2 regions of the Luteibacter rhizovicinus DSM 16549 genome follow, and region 1 is predicted to be linked to the other one. Evidence: predicted binding sites of a transcription regulator. Region 1 holds the regulator's gene; the other holds the start of a gene.
What was found. Region 1 encodes HrcA, which represses chaperone genes, less so after heat shock. Its sites were predicted from a motif close to TTNGCACTCNNNNNNNNNGAGTGCNAA; they were not measured.
Positions count from the first base shown of each region.

Region 2: a site for HrcA is predicted at 4,557-4,583, ahead of BJI69_RS04520 (co-chaperone GroES). Genes of this name have one in related genera too.

Region 1 is NZ_CP017480.1:4,560,498-4,569,092, forward strand. It holds gene dnaK (molecular chaperone DnaK) at 1-1,131, opposite strand, end outside; gene grpE (nucleotide exchange factor GrpE) at 1,229-1,762, opposite strand; gene hrcA (heat-inducible transcriptional repressor HrcA) at 1,848-2,909, opposite strand; gene recN (DNA repair protein RecN) at 3,043-4,713, shown strand; gene BJI69_RS20835 (response regulator transcription factor) at 4,710-5,339, opposite strand; gene BJI69_RS20840 (MASE1 domain-containing sensor histidine kinase) at 5,427-7,046, shown strand; gene fur (ferric iron uptake transcriptional regulator) at 7,464-7,877, opposite strand; gene BJI69_RS20850 (outer membrane protein assembly factor BamE) at 7,951-8,421, shown strand; gene BJI69_RS20855 (RnfH family protein) at 8,431-8,595, opposite strand, start outside.
Region 2 is NZ_CP017480.1:972,146-980,740, reverse strand. It holds gene aroQ (type II 3-dehydroquinate dehydratase) at 1-349, opposite strand, end outside; gene BJI69_RS04540 (DUF1415 domain-containing protein) at 673-1,227, opposite strand; gene BJI69_RS04535 (TlpA family protein disulfide reductase) at 1,239-1,778, opposite strand; gene BJI69_RS04530 (protein-disulfide reductase DsbD family protein) at 1,775-4,042, opposite strand; gene cutA (divalent-cation tolerance protein CutA) at 4,114-4,437, opposite strand; gene BJI69_RS04520 (co-chaperone GroES) at 4,632-4,925, shown strand; gene groL (chaperonin GroEL) at 4,986-6,632, shown strand; gene BJI69_RS04510 (LTA synthase family protein) at 7,433-8,595, opposite strand, start outside.

The DNA of each region.
Region 1 (8,595 bases):
GGCGCCGACGGCGACGGCTTCATCCGGGTTGACGTCCTTGCGCGGCTCGCGGCCGAAGAAGTCCTTCACGGCTTCCTGGACCTTGGGCATGCGGGTCTGGCCACCGACGAGGATCACCTCGTGGATGTCCGAGATCTTCAGGCCGGCATCGTTCAGCGCCGTGCGGCACGGATCGATCGTGCCCTTGACCAGGTCTTCCACCAGCGACTCGAGCTTGGCACGGGTCAGCTTGATGTTCAGGTGCTTCGGACCCGAGGCATCGGCGGTGACGTACGGCAGGTTCACGTCGGTCTGGTGCGCCGAGGACAGCTCGATCTTCGCGCGCTCGGCGGCGTCCTTCAGGCGCTGCAGCGCGAGCTGGTCCTTGCGCAGGTCGATGCCCTGCTCTTTCTTGAACTCTTCGACGAGATAGTCGATGACGCGGTTGTCGAAGTCCTCACCACCGAGGAAGGTGTTGCCGTTGGTGGACAGCACTTCGAACTGCTTCTCGCCGTCGACGTTGGCGATCTCGATGATCGACACGTCGAACGTGCCGCCGCCCAGATCGTACACGGCGATCTTGCGGTCACCCGTGGCAGCCTTGTCCAGACCGTAAGCCAGCGCGGCAGCGGTCGGCTCGTTGATGATGCGCTTGACGTCGAGACCGGCGATCTTGCCCGCGTCCTTGGTGGCCTGGCGCTGGCTGTCGTTGAAGTAAGCCGGGACCGTGATGACCGCCTCGGTGACCGCTTCACCGAGGAAGTCCTCGGCGGTCTTCTTCATCTTCATCAGCACCTTCGAGGAGACTTCCTGCGGTGCCATCTTCTTGCCGTCGGCGGTCTGCACCCAGGCGTCGCCGTTATCGTGCGCAACGATGCCGTAGGGAACCAGCTTGAGGTCTTTCTGCACTTCGGCGTCGGTGAACTTGCGACCGATGAGGCGCTTCACCGCGTAGAAGGTGTTGTAAGGGTTGGTCACGCTCTGGCGCTTGGCCGGCGCGCCCACGAGGACTTCGTTGTCCTTGGTGAAAGCCACGATGGACGGCGTGGTGCGATCGCCCTCTGCATTCTCGATGACACGTGCGGTCGAACCTTCCATCACTGCGACGCAGGAGTTGGTCGTACCGAGGTCGATACCGATGATCTTGCCCATAGTTACGTTGCTCCGAATTTCATGCGGCCCCCGCGGCCGCGACTGCTAAGGAAAATGGGGGTAACCCCCATCGATTCAATATCTTTGGTAACGCTGTTCAGTGGTCGCGCACCACGGCGACGAGCGCCGGACGCAGCAGACGGTCGTTCAGCACGAAGCCCTTCTGGACCACGGCGACGACGGTATTGGGCGCATGCTCGTTCGACTCGACCGAGCTGATCGCCTGGTGATGCTCCGGATTGAACGGCTGGTGAAGCGGGTCGACCATGGTCAGTCCATTGGCCTCGGTGACCTTCTTCAGCTGATCGAGCGACATCTGCAGGCCTTCGCGGAGCGTCTTCGCATCCGCCGCCTCGTTGGTCAGGCCCAGGGCGATGCCGTCGTAGACCGGCAGCAATTCGGCGAGCAACTTCTCGTTGGCAAAGCGGCGAGCCTGATCGACATCGCGCTGCATGCGACGACGCTGGTTCTCGATCTCCGCCTTTTCGCGCAGCACCGTCTCGCGGGCCTGCGCCAGCTCGGCTTCCATCGTGGCCAGCTGGACGCCGAGGGCGTCGAGCTCAGCCTGGATGGCGCTGTCGGCCGCGCCGTCCTGCGCCGGATCCGGCGCGTGGGGATCGTTGTTTTGCATGTTTACTCCAAATGTCAGCGTACCGACCCCTCCGTGGAAGGGTCGAACATTCGCGGGAAATACTAAACCCGCCTCCCGTGGCGGTTTATGAGGTCGCCGCGGCGCGATTCAAGGCGTCGCTGAGCAGTCCGGCGGTGGCTTGTACCACGGGGATCACTCGCTCATATGCCATACGCGTCGGTCCAATAACTCCGATCGCGCCGAGCATGCGGCCCTTCGTGCCGTAGGTGGCGGTGACGATGCTGCAGCCGTCGAGGGCCGAAAAACCGGACTCCTCGCCGATGAACAGGCGTACGCCAGGGGCTTTGACGCACATTTCCATCAGCTGAAGCAGGTCGCGCTTCTGCTGGAAGGCGTCGAAAAGGTCGCGGAGCCGCTCGATGTCGGCCAGCTCCGAATAACCCATCAGGTTGGTCTGGCCGCTGACCAGCACGTCGTCGGCGTCCTCATCGGCGCTGAACGAGGCGGTGGCCAGTTCGACCACACCGGTGAGCAGGCGATTGAGTTCCCCGCCCGCTTCGCGCAGCTCGGTGGCCAGATGGGCGCGGATGTCCGCCAGGCGGAAGCCGGCGAACTGGGCGTTGAGATAGTTGGCCGCCTGCTCCAGCTCCGCCGACTCCAGCGGACGGACGAGCTGGACCACGCGGTTCTGCACCTGGTTATCCGAGAAGACCAGGATCACCAGCACCCGCGCGTCGGGCAGATTGACGAAATCGATGTGCCGCAGCGGGAAATCGCCCTGGCGCGGCACGGTGACCACGCCGGCGAAGTGGGTCATCGCCGAAAGCAGGTGCGAGACGTTGCCGAGCAGGTCGCGTGTCGTCGTCTGATGCGGCGGCAGGCCGCCCTGCAGGCGGGCCATGTCGTCGCGCGGCAGGGGCTTGAGCTCGAGCAGGCTGTCGACGAACAGGCGCAGGCCGCGCGGCGTCGGGATACGACCCGCCGAGGTATGCGGCGAGGAGACCAGTCCGGCCTCTTCGAGGTCGGCCATGATGTTCCGGATAGTCGCCGGGCTGACTTCCAGGCCCGAGGACTTCGCCAGCGTGCGTGAGCCGACCGGCTCCCCATCGGACAGATACTGAGAAATCAGGGTACGCAGCAGCCGGCGCGCGCGTGCATCGATGTCGTGACCGGAAAACGGATTCATGCGCGTGGGCGGGCCGGAGGGGTTGGTTCGTCCGGCTATCAATAAGGTCTCGACGCCCTTGTTGCAAGTCTCGGCTTCTGCGACGCGCCTCCCGCTACAATCGGCGCGATTCCATCCGCCGCCATCGGTCGCCATGCTCACCTCGCTCTACGTCCGCCAATTTGCCGTTGTCGAAGAAGCCGAGATTGCCTTCGGGCCCGGGCTCACCGTGGTCAGCGGCGAGACCGGCGCGGGCAAATCCCTGCTCGTGGACGCCTTGATGCTCCTGGCCGGCGCCCGCGCCGACAGCGGCATGGTCCGCTCCGGCAGCGACCGCGCCGAGCTGGCCGCGGAATTCGACCTCACCGGCCTGCCCGAAGCGACCGCGTGGCTCCGGCAGGAGGAACTCGACGACGGCGAGACCTGCCAGCTGCGCCGGGTGATCCGCGTCGAAGGCAGCTCGCGCGGCTGGATCAACGGCCGCCCCGCCAGCCTCGCGCAGATGTCCGCCCTGGCCGCGCTCATCGTGGAGATCCACGGCCAGCACGAACATCAGGCCCTGCTCTCGCGCCAGCACCAGATGGCCCTGCTCGACGCCTACGCCGGCAACGAGGTGCTGCAGGCCAGCGTCCGCGACACCGCGAAGTCCTGGCGTGACGCCGTCGCGCGCATCCGCAGCCTGTCCGGCGGCGACGATCGCGAGCGCCAGATCGAACTGCTTGCCCACGAACTGGAAGAACTGGACCGCTGGGCCCTGTCGCCCGCGGCGCTGGAAGAACTCGAAGCCCAGCATCGCCGCCTGGCCAACGCCGGACGGCTGGCCGAAGGCGCCAACGGCGTGGTCGAGATCCTCGACGGCGAGAGCGAGTTCGCCGTGGGTCGCGCCCTGCTCCGCGCGCACGCCGAACTGTCGCGCCTGGCCGAACTGGACGCCTCGCTGGTACCGACCCTCGAATTGCTCGACAGCGCACAGATCCAGGTAGGCGAAGCCGTGGACGGCCTCGGTCGCTACGCGCAGGACGTGGAACTCGACCCCGAGCGCCTCGCCGAAGTCGACACCCAGCTCACCCACCTGCACGACCTCTCGCGCCGTTACCGGCTGCCGATCGAGGAACTGACGGTAAAGGCCGAGGAGATCCGCGAGCGCCTGGCCGAACTCGAAGGCGCCGGCGATGCCCTGGATCGCCTCGGCCGCGAGCGCGATCGTCTGCACAAGACCTATGACGAAGCCGCCGCGTCGCTATCCGCCGCACGTGCCGCGGCCGCTGGCCGTCTGGGCACGTCGGTCGCCGCCCTGATGGGCGAGCTCGGCATGGCCGGCGGTCGTCTGGAGGTCTCGCTCGAGCGCGTCGAAGGCAACGAGCCCGATCCGCAGGGCCGCGAACGCTGCGAACTGCTGGTCAGCGCCAATCCCGGCCAGCCGCCGCGCCCGCTACGCAAGGTGGCCTCAGGCGGCGAACTCGCCCGCATCAGCCTGGCTATCGAAGTGGCCACGCTGGGCAACGACAACATCGGCTGCATGATCTTCGACGAAGTGGACACCGGCATCGGCGGCGCGGTCGCCGAAGTGGTCGGCCAGAAACTGCGCGCCCTCGGCGAACGCGTCCAGGTGATGTGCGTCACCCACCTGCCCCAGGTCGCCGCGCAAGGCCACGCACACCTTCAGGTCGCCAAGGAAAGCGACGGCGAAGCCACCCGCACGCGTATCCACACCCTCGACGCCGCTGGCCGCCGCGACGAGCTCTCGCGCATGCTCGGCGGCGTGGAAATCACCAAGGAAACCCGCGCCCACGCCAAGAAGATGCTCGACCGGGCGCAGGGTTAGGCGCGAATGAGCCCCCGCTCCTGCGCCATCCGGTAAAGGTCGAGTTCCGACCCCGCATTGAGCTTGTTCATGACCGCAGCGCGGTGGATATAGATCGTCTTCTGCCCGATGCCCAACTCGGCGGCCACCTGCTTCGGTGCCCGTCCGGCCGCCAGCAACAGGAAAACCTCGCGCTCGCGCGCCGTCAGCCGATTGAAGGGATCGAGGTCCACCGAGGACCGGCCCGAGCGACGCTCACGCAGATCCGAGCTCAGGTACTGCTCGCCGCTCAACACAGCGCGCACGGCAACGACGAGCTCCTCGGGTGCCACGCCCTTGGTCACGTAGCCACGCGCACCGCGGCGTAGCGCCTCGGACACGTAGGGTTCGCCGTCGTGCATGCTCAGTACCACGATCTTCATGTCCGGGGAGATGCTCGCCAGATGCTCGATCAGGGGCAGGCCGCTACCGTCGGGCAAGGACAGGTCCACCGCCACCAGGTCGGGGCGATGCTGGGTCACGGCGTCCACCGCCTCATCGGCGTTCTTGGCCTCGGCGACGACGTCGAGGTCAGGTTCCAGCTCGATCAGGCGTTTGAAACCCTCACGAACGATGGCGTGGTCATCTACAAGGACGATTCTTGGCATGGACAGAATGTAACAGGCTCGCCCGACGCGTGCGTATGGGTGGAAGTGTGCAACGTTACATGAGGTTCGGCGTGTAACATTCGGGGGATGCGAGTAAACGCCCTCTCCCGGTTCGCCGGCCCCCTGTTCGCCCTCCTCTATGCGGCGGCCTGGATCCTCCTTTGGCCGACGGAACAACCGTATTGGGTGCTGCCTTTCGGCCTGCGCTTCGGCGCCCTCCTTCTGATGAGGACGCGCAACTGGTTCTGGATCCTCGGTGCCGAGATCCTCGCCAGCGCCTTCTGCGAGTGGCGTAGCGGCCTGCCGATCGGCGGTGCGGGCTTCGTGCTGGGCGACGCACCCGAGCCGCTGATGGTCGCCGCCTGTCTCTGGCTGCTGCGCCGCGCCCATCTGCACGCCAGCCTGAACACCCCGGAAGACGTCGCCCGTCTTCTGCTGTCGGCCATGGTCACGGCCACGGTCGCCACGGCCGGCAACGCCGCGATGATGGCCTCGCTGCATCCCGCCGCTCCGGTGGAAATGCTCGGCACCACCTTCGGTAGCGACCTGCTCGGCAACTACCTGGGTGTCCTGCTGGTCGTGCCGGTGATGATCCTCATGTTCCGCGAAAGGCCGACCCAGTCCGCCCTCGCCGAGCTGCTCCTCGACGGCCTGCTGGTCATGCTGCCGTCCCTGGCCATCCTGGTGACCCTCGCCGAGTACTCGCCCCAGCCGCAGTTCGCCCGCGTGCTCTCGTTGGCACCCGTGCTGTTCTTCGCCTTCCGGCATGGCTGGCGCGGTGCCGGCCTGGCCATGCTCATTACCAGCGTCGGCCTCAATGTGACCGAAGACATGATCGGCCGGGGCGCGCCGACGGCCGCCGCCCACCTGTTCCTCGCCGTGGCGGGTACCGGCACTCTCATGCTCGGCGCCGCCACCGACGCCCTGCGTCGAAGCAGCGAGCGTGTCGCCCAGCAGAACACCCACCTGGCCGCCGCCAACCAGCGCCTCGACCAGCTCGCGCGCCAGTTGCGCGATGCCGCGCGCGGCAACCTTCAGGCCGAAGAAGACCTGCGCAAGCACATGGCCGCCGAGCTGCACGACGAGCTGGGCCAGAACCTCACCGCCATCCAGACCCACCTGAAGCTGGCCCAGCAACGATTGGGCAACGCGGGCCTGGACGACATCGGGCAGTCGATCAACGGCATCCTCGGCCACATGCGCCGGGCGCTACATAAGATGCTGGACAGCCTGCGCCCTTCCGTTCTCGACGAGTTCGGGCTGCTCCGGGCGCTGGACGAAGGCCCCGTGCGCGACATGCTGACCGCCGCCGGCATTCACTACGTGACCGACCTGCGGGGCGAACCGCGGCTGCTCGACGACGAGACACTTACCGCTATTTATCGTGTCGTGCAGGAAAGTGCGACCAATGTGGTTCGCCATTCAGGTGCGAAAGAACTGAAATTGCGGCTACGCATCGGACTGCGCGACAGCGGTCCGGTGGCCATCCTCGACATCCGTGACGACGGCACCGGCTTGCCTGCGACCCCGAGGCCAATTCGTACAGACGGTGGCGGGCGCGGCCTACAGGGCATGAGCGATCGCATCACGGCGCTGGGCGGCATCTTTCGCATCCATCCCGAGCCCATCGGACTACACCTGCGCGTGCTGCTACGCAGCACAAGTATCGGAACTCACATAGGAAATTTTCCGATACCGGGTCGGTGAACGGTTCGTTACGATTCCGTCATCGATGTGGGGGAGCCGCCGTCGAGAGACGGTGAGCCCAGGTCGGTCGTGGGGACGATCGACCTGATGAGGCGACAGGATGTCAGCCTCGCCGATGCGAAGTGGTGAAACGTGGATCCAGCGAGCAACTCGCGATTCACGAACCATGGAAACATCGGATCAAGCCGCTGGTGGACAGGAGTCCGCCAGCGGCGTTTTTATGTGTGCCGCCCCAACCCGCAAAACCCCGCTCCCCTGTGGGAGCCGCTTCAGCGGCGATAACCAGATCACCGCAAACCCCATCGCCGGCACAGCCGGCTCCCACAAAAAGCTCAGTCCCCACAAGAAGCCAGCCCCCCAAAGAAAAAGGCCCCCTCTCGGGAGCCCTTCTCATCTGCCAAGCCGCGAAAACCCGCCTCAGCGCTTCTTCTTCGGACGCACATACAGCACCAGGCTGTGATCTTCGATCACATACCCGTGGCGTTCCGCGATTTCATGCTGGAGGCGTTCGATCTCCTCGCTGATGAACTCGATGACCTTCCCGCTGTCCACATCGATCATGTGGTCATGATGCTTGCCGCGATCCAGCTCGTAAACGGCCTGCCCGCCCTCGAAGTTGTGCTTCATGACGATGCCAGCAGCTTCGAACTGGGTCAGTACCCGATACACCGTGGCAAGCCCGATGTCTTCCTGGTGCGCAAGCAGACGCTTGTAGATGTCTTCGGCGGTAAGGTGGCGCTCGTCCGCCTCCTCGAAGATCTGCAGGATCCGCATGCGCGGGTGTGTGACTTTAAGCCCCGCTTTACGCAGTTCTTTTGTTTCCTGGTCCATTAGAGACCCCCTCGCGGTGCCGTCAGGCGCTTAGTGTATCATCGCAGGCTTCACGATCCGGACGTTACTACGCATGCAAAAGCTCATTCGCCGCACGCTGGGTATAGCCATGATGGCGGTCGCCATCGGGGGCTGCAGCCTTATCTATACCCCCGACGTGCAGCAGGGCAACCTGCTCGACAAGAAAAACGTCGAACAGCTGCAGCCGGGTCTGACCAAGCGCCAGGTCCTGGTGCTGCTGGGCACCCCTTCGGTGGCCTCGCCCTTCGATAACGACCGTTGGGACTATGTGTCCACCTTCTCGCATCGTGGCGGGAAGATGACCACCCGTACGCTCACGCTGACCTTCAATAACGACACCCTGGTCCGTACCGAAGGCGATTTCTTCGCCCAGGACGCCCAGCAGCTGCTGAAGGACTCGAAGAAGTACAAGAACGACCCGGTCAACGGCACCAAGGGTGACAAGAACACCAGCGCCAACGACAAGAAGGATGACGACAACGGCGGCATCTTCGGCGGCAGCTCGTCGGACGACAAGAAGTAAGACGGCCCTTCAGGCGCCGCGCTTGGCGCGGCGCCGCCTGGCCTCCATCGGATCGAGCGTGAGCGGCCGGTACAGTTCCACCCGGTCGCCCTCCTCCAGCACACGGTCCGCGGCCACCTTCCTGGCGAAGATGCCCAGTCGGACCGGGTCCGGCGTCACCCCTTCCGGCAGACC
Region 2 (8,595 bases), 1.2 Mb from region 1:
GATACGAGTGATGGCGGAACGCCTCGCGCGCATGCGGATTGGACAGGTGGATCTCGATGAACGGGATCGACACGCCGGCAAGGGCGTCGCGGATGGCAATGGACGTGTGCGTGAACGCAGCCGGGTTGATCAGGATCCAGGCGACGCCTTCGTCGCGTGCCTGATGGATGCGGGCGATCAACTCGTGCTCGGCGTTGGACTGGAACCAGCTCAGTTCGTGGCCGGCCGCCTGGGCGCGGGCCTGCAGCGAGACATTGATGTCGGAGAGGGTCTCATGCCCGTAGACCGACGGTTCGCGCACGCCGAGCAAATTGAGGTTGGGTCCGTGCAGGACGAGGATCCTGGCCACTGTTCACCTGTGCCTTGTATCCGGGGTTCCGGAACGCCGCGCAGTGTGCGCCTGTCCCCCGGACTTGTCCAGTTCGGTGAAGATCGCCGTAGATCGCTGGAGATCGTGACTTTCCACACTGCAGCGTATGGTAGACCCTCAGCGCATTCGCCCCGAACAACGTTACGAGGGCATAGGCGGGGTGGGAGCCGATTCATCGGCGAATGGTGAATACACCCGCGGCGCAGCCGCGACCTTGAGGTGCTTGCCTCGGTTCCCGCCAAAGGAAGAGCATCGCCGCTGAAGCGGCTCCCACAGGGGTTCCCACAGGGGCTCTCACAACCTCACCCCTCCGGGAACAGCTTCTTCCAGCCCTCGATACCCAGCTCATCCAACGTCGCCATGTTCGCTTCGAAAATCGTCGAGGCCTCGGGGAAAGCGGCCACGGCCTTGTCGATGCTGTCCTCGCGGAGGAGGTGCAGGGTCGGGTAGGGCGAACGATTGGTGTAGTTGGTGATGTCGTCGGGACCGGTGCCCTCGAACTGGAAGTCAGGGTGGAAGCTGGCCACCTGGATGTCGCCGTCGAGCCCAAGGTCATCGACGGCCAGGTCGGCTACTTCAAGAAACTCGTTGAAGTCATCGAAGTCGCCCAGCACGCCGGGGTGGATAAGCAGCGTGGTATCGGTCACCTCGGGACTCACGTCGCGCAGGTGTTCGAGTTCCCGCTTGAGATCGTCGAGCAGTTCCAACGGCTGGGTGGCGGCGCTGACCACGTAACGGACCTGGCCTTTCTTGTGCACGGCCTTGGCGAACGGGCACAGGTTGAGGCCGATCACGGCCTTCTCCAGCCATGCCTGGCTGCGTGCGATCGCTTCGTCGGGGGTCGGCAGACCATCCATGGGGGTGTCCTTCATCGTGCGGGGGCGAGCCATTCGTCGAGTTCGGGCCCGGTAAACGTGCCCACTTTGCGGCGCAGGATACGCCCGTCTTCACCGATCAGGACGCTATAGGGCAGGACGCGACGCGTATTGCCGAGCGAGAGGGACCCGCCGGGCGCGTCGGCATCCACGAGCATGATGGGGTAGCTCACCGGCCGCCGGGCGAGATAACCGCGGACGCCGGTTGCCGTGTCTTCGGCCAGCCCGAGCACCACGATGCTGCGGTCCCGGTAGCGCGAATACGCCGCGTCGAGCAGGGGCATCTCCTGCCTGCACGGCCCGCACCAGCTCGCCCAGTAATTGATGAGCACGCGTTTGCCGTGCCAGTCCGACAGCTGACGTGCCTTACCTTCGACGGTCACGAAGCTGGCTTCCGGTGCCGGGTCGCCGATGTCGGCCACCGTCACGCCTGGGGGCGGTGGCGGATGCAGGCGCCGGTGCTCGACCCACAATCCGCCCGTCGCCCCGAGGATCGCCAGTACGACGATCCAGAAGGTCGGGCCGCGTGTCATGGCGACGCGGCGGCCTCGAGTGCCTGCTTGACGGTGTCGTAGGTAAGCACGGTGGAGAGCTTATGGCCGTCGCCACCTCCTTTCGGGTAGACCACGTACAGCGGCACGCCCACCGAGTGGTACTGCTCCAGGAAGGCGGCGATGGTCGCGTTCACGTCGGTCCAGTCGCCGCGCATGTACACGGTGCCGGTGCGCTTGAGCAGCGCCTTGAAGTCGTCCGTGTCGAGCACCGCGTGTTCGTTGGCCTTGCAGGTGATGCACCAGTCCGCGGTCATGTCGACCAGCACGGGTGTGCCGGCGGCACGCAGCTCGGCGAGTTTCTCCGGCGAGTACGGCACGATGCCGTCACTGGCGACCGTGGCCGCGGTCGGCGCCGGCAGGCCGTGCACGGTCCACAGGGCCGCCACGGCGCCCACCGCGAGCACGGCGGTGAAGATCCAGGACAGGCCGCGGTCGCGGTTGGCGTGGCGGCCATACCACCACAGCGCCATGGCCAACAGGACGGCACCGGCCAGCACGAGGGCCGTCGCGTCCGCGCCCCGCTGCTTGGTCAGCACCCACAGCAGCCACACCGCCGTGAGATACATCGGGAAGGCCAACGCCTGCTTCAGCGTCTCCATCCAGCGACCGGGGCGCGGCAACAGCCGGGCGATCGCCGGCACGAAGCCGATCAACAGGAAGGGCAGTGCGAGGCCAAGGCCGAGGGCGAGGAAAATCAGGAAGGCCACGGCGACCGGGGCGGCGAAGGCGAAGGCGATCGCCGAACCCATGAAGGGCGCCGTGCAGGGGCTGGCGACGACGACGGCAAGGACCCCGGTAAAGAAGTCGCCCGACGGACCCGAGCGCGACGCCAGGCCGCTGCCGACGTTACCCAGCGAGCCGCCGATCTCGAACACGCCCGACATCGACAGGCCCACGGCGAGCATCACGTAGACGAGGATGCCGATCGCCAGCGGCTGCTGGAACTGCGCGCCCCACTGGATTCCATGGCCGGCAGCGCGGATGCCGACGATGATCACGCCCAGGGCGGCAAAGGCGACGAGCACGCCGGCGGTGTACCAGAGCGCGTGCCGACGGGCGGCTCCCTGGCTCTCGCCACTCTCCAGCACGGTGATCGCCTTCAGCGACAGCACCGGCAGCACGCAAGGCATCAGGTTCAGCACGAGGCCGCCGAGCAGCGCCAGGCCGATGGCGGCGACGAAGCCGAGCGGCGCCTCGTTCTTCGGCATGAGGCCCGGAGGCGGGGGTGTCGGCGCGACGTCCTTCACGGCGGCGGCCGTCGCGGGCGCGGCGGAGGCCGGGGCGCCGACCGTCGCCGTACCGGCGCCGAAGTCGACGCTGATATGACGCTTCATTACCGGATAGCAGATGCCGTTCTCGAGGCAGCCCTGGTAGGCGACCTCGAGTTCGGTCGTCTTTGCGTCCGCCGCGCCCTTGACCGGCACGGGCAACTCCACCTGATCGAAATAGACGATGGTGTCGCCGAAATGTTCGTCGTGGTGGGCGACGCCGCTCGGCCACTCCGGCTCACCGGTGGTGACACCAGCGGGCGAGGCGACCGTGATCTCGGTCTTGTCGCGGTAGAGGTAGTAGTCCTTCGGCATGGTCCAGCGCAGCAGCAGGGCGTCGCGTGACTTGACCAGGGCTTCGAAGCGGAACGCCTGCTCGGCCGGCAGGGCGGCGGCATCGGTGCCCGGGGTCGCGGCCGGGGCGCCGAGCAGCGAGGCGCCATTGGCGGCGGTCGCGCCAGTGGGTGGCGTGGCGGCAGCGGCCGTCGGAGCGGGTCCCGTCGGAATGGTCGAGGCGCCACCGATGGTGAGCTTCAGGTGCTCGGTGTTCGGCGGGTAGCAGATCTTCGGCTCGACTTCGTGGCAACCCTGGTACTGGACGTCGAGGGCCAGGGTGGTCGTGCCGGCGGCGAGCAGCGTGTACGGCACGCTGGCTTCGATATCGCCGTGGTAGATCTCCACGTCGCCGAGGTATTCGTCGTGCTTCTTCAGGCCATCCGGCAAGGTCGGCTCACCGAGCGAGACCGCGCCGGCATCGGCCGCCTTGATCTTGATCCGGCCCCGATAGAGGTAATAGTCGGGCGCGATGCGCCAATGCAGCTTGACCATGCCGGGCTGGCTGGCGTCCGTGGTGAGGTGAAACGCCTCGGTGACGGGCAGCAGATCGTCGTCGCCCTGGGCGAATGCGGGCAGGGCAACGAGCAACAGGCCGAACGCGGCGACCAGGTTCCGCGCAAGGCGGCGAAGCGACGACATGGTGATCTCCGTGGAGCGATGCGGTGACGAGGCGCGTGGGGCGTCGATCATTATGACCGGGCGAACCCGGGTTAGCTTGCGTCGACACTCGCTTCCAGCCACGCCAGGTAGGGGGCATGGCCGGCAACGACCGGCAGGGCGACGATTTCCGGCACCTCGTAGGGATGGTGTGCCAGGACGAAGCGTTCCAGCGCCGCGAAGGCCTCGCGGGTCGTCTTTGCAACCAGCAGGTCTTCGTCGTCGGTCACGACCTCGCCCTTCCAGCGGTAAGTGGACCGCACGCCGGGCAGTCGGTTCACGCAGGCGGCGAGGCCCGCTTCGACGATGGCGCGGGCGAGGGTGTCGGCGGGTTCGCCCGTCGGGCAGGCGATGAGGACGACGATGGGTTCGGACATGGGTCGATTGTGGCCTCTTGCGCCCTTTTTTGAACCCGGGGCCTTGAACGGTTTCGTGGCGCCGCCATCTGTCGACCATCCGCAGCTCTTCCGAATCAGGAAAGCTTAGGGCTAAAATTCTGGCACTCACCCTGATCAAGTGCTAACAGGGTGGACCTTTTTCCTTATCCGTCAAACACATGTTTGGAGAAGTCATGAGCAAACTGCGCCCGCTGCACGACCGCGTCATCGTCAAGCGTCTCGAAGAAGAGCGCGTTTCCGCCGGTGGCATCGTCATCCCGGACAGCGCCACCGAGAAGCCCACCCGCGGCAAGGTGCTCGCTGCCGGTACCGGCCTCCTCCTGGCCAGTGGCCAGCTCCGTCCGATGGGCGTGAAGGAAGGCGACGTGGTCCTGTTCGGCAAGTATGCCGGCCAGGAAATCAAGGTCGACGGCGAAGATCTGGTCTTCCTGAAGGAAGACGACATCGTGGCGGTCCTGGAAGGCTGAGCTTTCGCTCGCCCCGTTCCCCCCGATCTCACTTACTAATCATTTAAGGATTCAAAGACCATGGCATCGAAAGAAGTCCGCTTCGGCGAAGACGTCCGCGCCCGCATGCTGAAGGGTGTCAACACCCTCGCCAACGCGGTCAAGGTCACCCTGGGCCCGAAGGGCCGCAATGTCGTGCTCGAGAAGAGCTTCGGCGTCCCGACCGTCACCAAGGACGGCGTCTCGGTCGCGAAGGAAATCGAACTCGCCGACAAGTACGAGAACATCGGCGCGCAGATCGTGAAGGAAGCCGCCTCGAAGACCTCCGACGTCGCCGGTGACGGCACCACGACCGCGACCGTCCTCGCCCAGGCATTCATCCAGGAAGGCCTCAAGGCTGTTGCCGCCGGCATCAACCCGATGGACCTCAAGCGCGGTATCGACCAGGCTGTCATCGCCGCCGTTGCCGAACTGAAGAAGCTGTCCAACCCGACCGCCGACGACAAGGCGATCGCCCAGGTCGGCACGATCTCGGCCAACTCCGATTCCAACATCGGTGACATCATCGCCACGGCGATGGGCAAGGTCGGCAAGGAAGGCGTGATCACGGTTGAAGAAGGTTCGGGCCTCGAGAACGAGCTCGACGTCGTCGAAGGCATGCAGTTCGACCGCGGCTACCTGTCGCCGTACTTCATCAACAACCAGCAGTCGCAGCAGGTTGAGCTGGACGACCCGTTCATCCTCATCCACGACAAGAAGATCTCGAACGTGCGTGAGCTGCTGCCGGTGCTCGAGGCTGTCGCCAAGGCTGGCAAGCCGCTGCTGATCGTTGCCGAGGAAGTCGAGGGCGAAGCCCTGGCCACCCTCGTCGTCAACACGATCCGTGGCATCGTCAAGGTCGCCGCCGTCAAGGCGCCGGGCTTCGGCGATCGTCGCAAGGCCATCCTGGAAGACATCGCTGTCCTCACCGGCGGCACGGTCATTTCCGAGGAAGTCGGCCTGGCGCTCGACAAGGCCACGATCACCGATCTTGGCCATGCCAAGCGCGTCGTGATCACCAAGGAAAACACCACGATCATCGACGGTGCCGGCGATGCCGAAGGCATCCAGTCGCGCATCAAGCAGATCAAGGCGCAGATCGAAGAGACCTCTTCGGACTACGACCGCGAGAAGCTGCAGGAGCGTGTTGCCAAGCTTGCCGGCGGCGTTGCCGTCATCAAGGTCGGCGCCGCGACGGAAGTCGAGATGAAGGAAAAGAAGGCCCGCGTCGAAGACGCCCTGCACGCTACGCGCGCAGCCGTCGAAGAGGGCGTGGTCCCGGGCGGCGGCGTCGCCCTGATCCGTGCACTGAAGGCGCTCGAAGGCCTGAAGGGCAAGAACACGGACCAGGACCTCGGCATCGCGATCACCCGTCGCACGCTCGAAGCCCCGCTCCGCGCCATCGTCACCAACGCCGGTGAAGAGGCTTCGGTCATCGTCAACCAGGTCAAGGCTGGCGAAGGTAACTACGGTTACAACGCGGCGACCGGTGAGTTCGGCGACATGATCGCCTTCGGCATCCTGGACCCGACCAAGGTCACCCGCTCGGCACTGCAGTTCGCCGCGTCGGTTGCCGGCTCGATCATCACGACCGAAGCGGCCGTGACGGAAGTGCCGAAGAAGGACGACGGCCACGGCCATGGCGGTGGTGGCGGTGGCATGGGCGGCATGGGCGGTATGGACTTCTAAGTCCAGCCACCTGGCTTGCTACACGAAAGGCCCCGCGCAAGCGGGGTCTTTTTTTTGGCTTCTTCGCGCATGTCCGGGCGTACGTGCCGTGCTTCGTTCGCGGGCTCGCTCGTCGACCTCGTGGGGCGGCTCGGCTTCGCCATCGCTCCGTACACTTGGGCGTCTCGCGGGGAGACCTTGGTGTCCACCCTCGCTGCTCAGACAGGTCCTCCGCGTTCCGTATAGGAAAGGCCGCTGACGCGGCCCGTGTGCCTATCTGGCCTACGGCCGCTCCACTTGTGCGGAACTCGCCTCGAGGGTGGACACCAAGGTCTCTCACGACGATACGGTTAGCGGGACGGCGAGCCGTGGGTGCGGTCGCCGAAGCGGGCCACTACGGCAGTCGTGCGGGTACATCCACTCCGGCTCGGTGAACTCATTCAGCGACGCTGCGCTGTCTCGCGCTGTCTCGCGCGGACGATCGCGACTAGCGCGCCGAGTCACCGTTTGGCGATGCCGATGGCGATGGCGCTAGCGACGAGCCAGCAGCCAAAGCGGCGTTGCTTCGTCGGCTCGACCCGCACGCACCTCAAGGATGAGAAGAGTCTTCGGTGCCCACCCTCGAGGCGAGTTCCGCACAAGTGGAGCGGCCGAAGGCCAAGTAAGAACATGGGCCGCGTTAGCGGCCTTTCCGGTACGAAACGCGGAGGACCTGTCTGAGCAGCGAGGGTGGGCACCGAAGGCTCTTTGCCTCGAGCCCCCAGCGAGGGTGGGCACCGAAGGCTCTGCGCCTCACACCCCAACGCAAGCGCTGAGGAAAGCTATTGGCCCGCGCCCGCCTCGGCGTCATGTTCGGCATCGCCTGGCTGGCGAGCGACATCGATGCCTGCGTCGGGCAGCGCGTAGCGGGCGAGCAGGGGATCGAGTTTGTTCTTCAGGCGAAGCAGGGCGACATTGCCCATCGCTGTATCGGTCAGCTTCGTGTTCGCGTCTTCCGCAGCCGTGTTGGCATCCGGCGAGCGGGTGAGCGCGGCGAGCTGGCCGCCGAGTACCTGGGTGAGGGCGAAATACGCGTCGTCGTGAATGCCGGCGCGCTCCAGCACGAGACCCGGAAGCATCCATGACGCCATGTCGCCGTGGACCGGCGGGGGGCCGTCGTTGTGTGCGTCTACCAGCACCCACGGGACCATCTGCGTATCGAACGGCTGGCCGTCGCGGAAGCCGGCGTGGTTGTACGTGTTGGTCAGTGCCGGAAGGTGGTCGCCGTAGAACAGCAGGATGGTCGGGCGTTCACGCCTGGCCAGCAGATCGGCAAGGCGGCCGAGTTCGGCGTCCGCGTGATGCATGTGATAGACGTAGTTCTGCCACTCGATCTTGTCCTTGCCTTCGACGCCGGCGGGGACGGGAATGGCATCGCGCTCGGCGACATTCGTGTTGTCGGAGCCATCGTAAGGACCATGCGCCTCGATGCTGATCGCGAAGACCAGGCGGGACGGTCCGGCATCCGGCAACTGCGCCATGATCTCGTCGGTCATGGCGCTATCGGCCATGTACGTGCCGTCGTTCTTCGCGTCCGCGGGGAAGCCGTCACGCGAGACGAAGCGGTCGAAGCCGATCGCCTTGAAGGCCGCCGGGCGATTCCAGAAATTCGGGTTGTGCCCGTGCACGGCGACCGTGTCGTAGCCATGCGAACGCAGGGCACGCACCATGCTCGGCACCACCTGGTTGTGCAGGTCCAGGTACGGATAACGCATGTTGCCGAAGTAGCGCAGTGAAAGGCCTGTCAGTACTTCGAACTCGGTGCGGATGGTGCCGCCACCGAAGGTCGGCACGTGCAGGCCGCCACCACTGCCTTGCTGCGTGAGGCGATGCAGGTTGGGCGCGACATCCGCGTCGTAGCCGTTCACCGCGGACGGATCGAAAAACGATTCGCTCTGGATGATGACGATGTCCGGCGGTTGCCGGGTGTGCTGCGCGGCCTGCG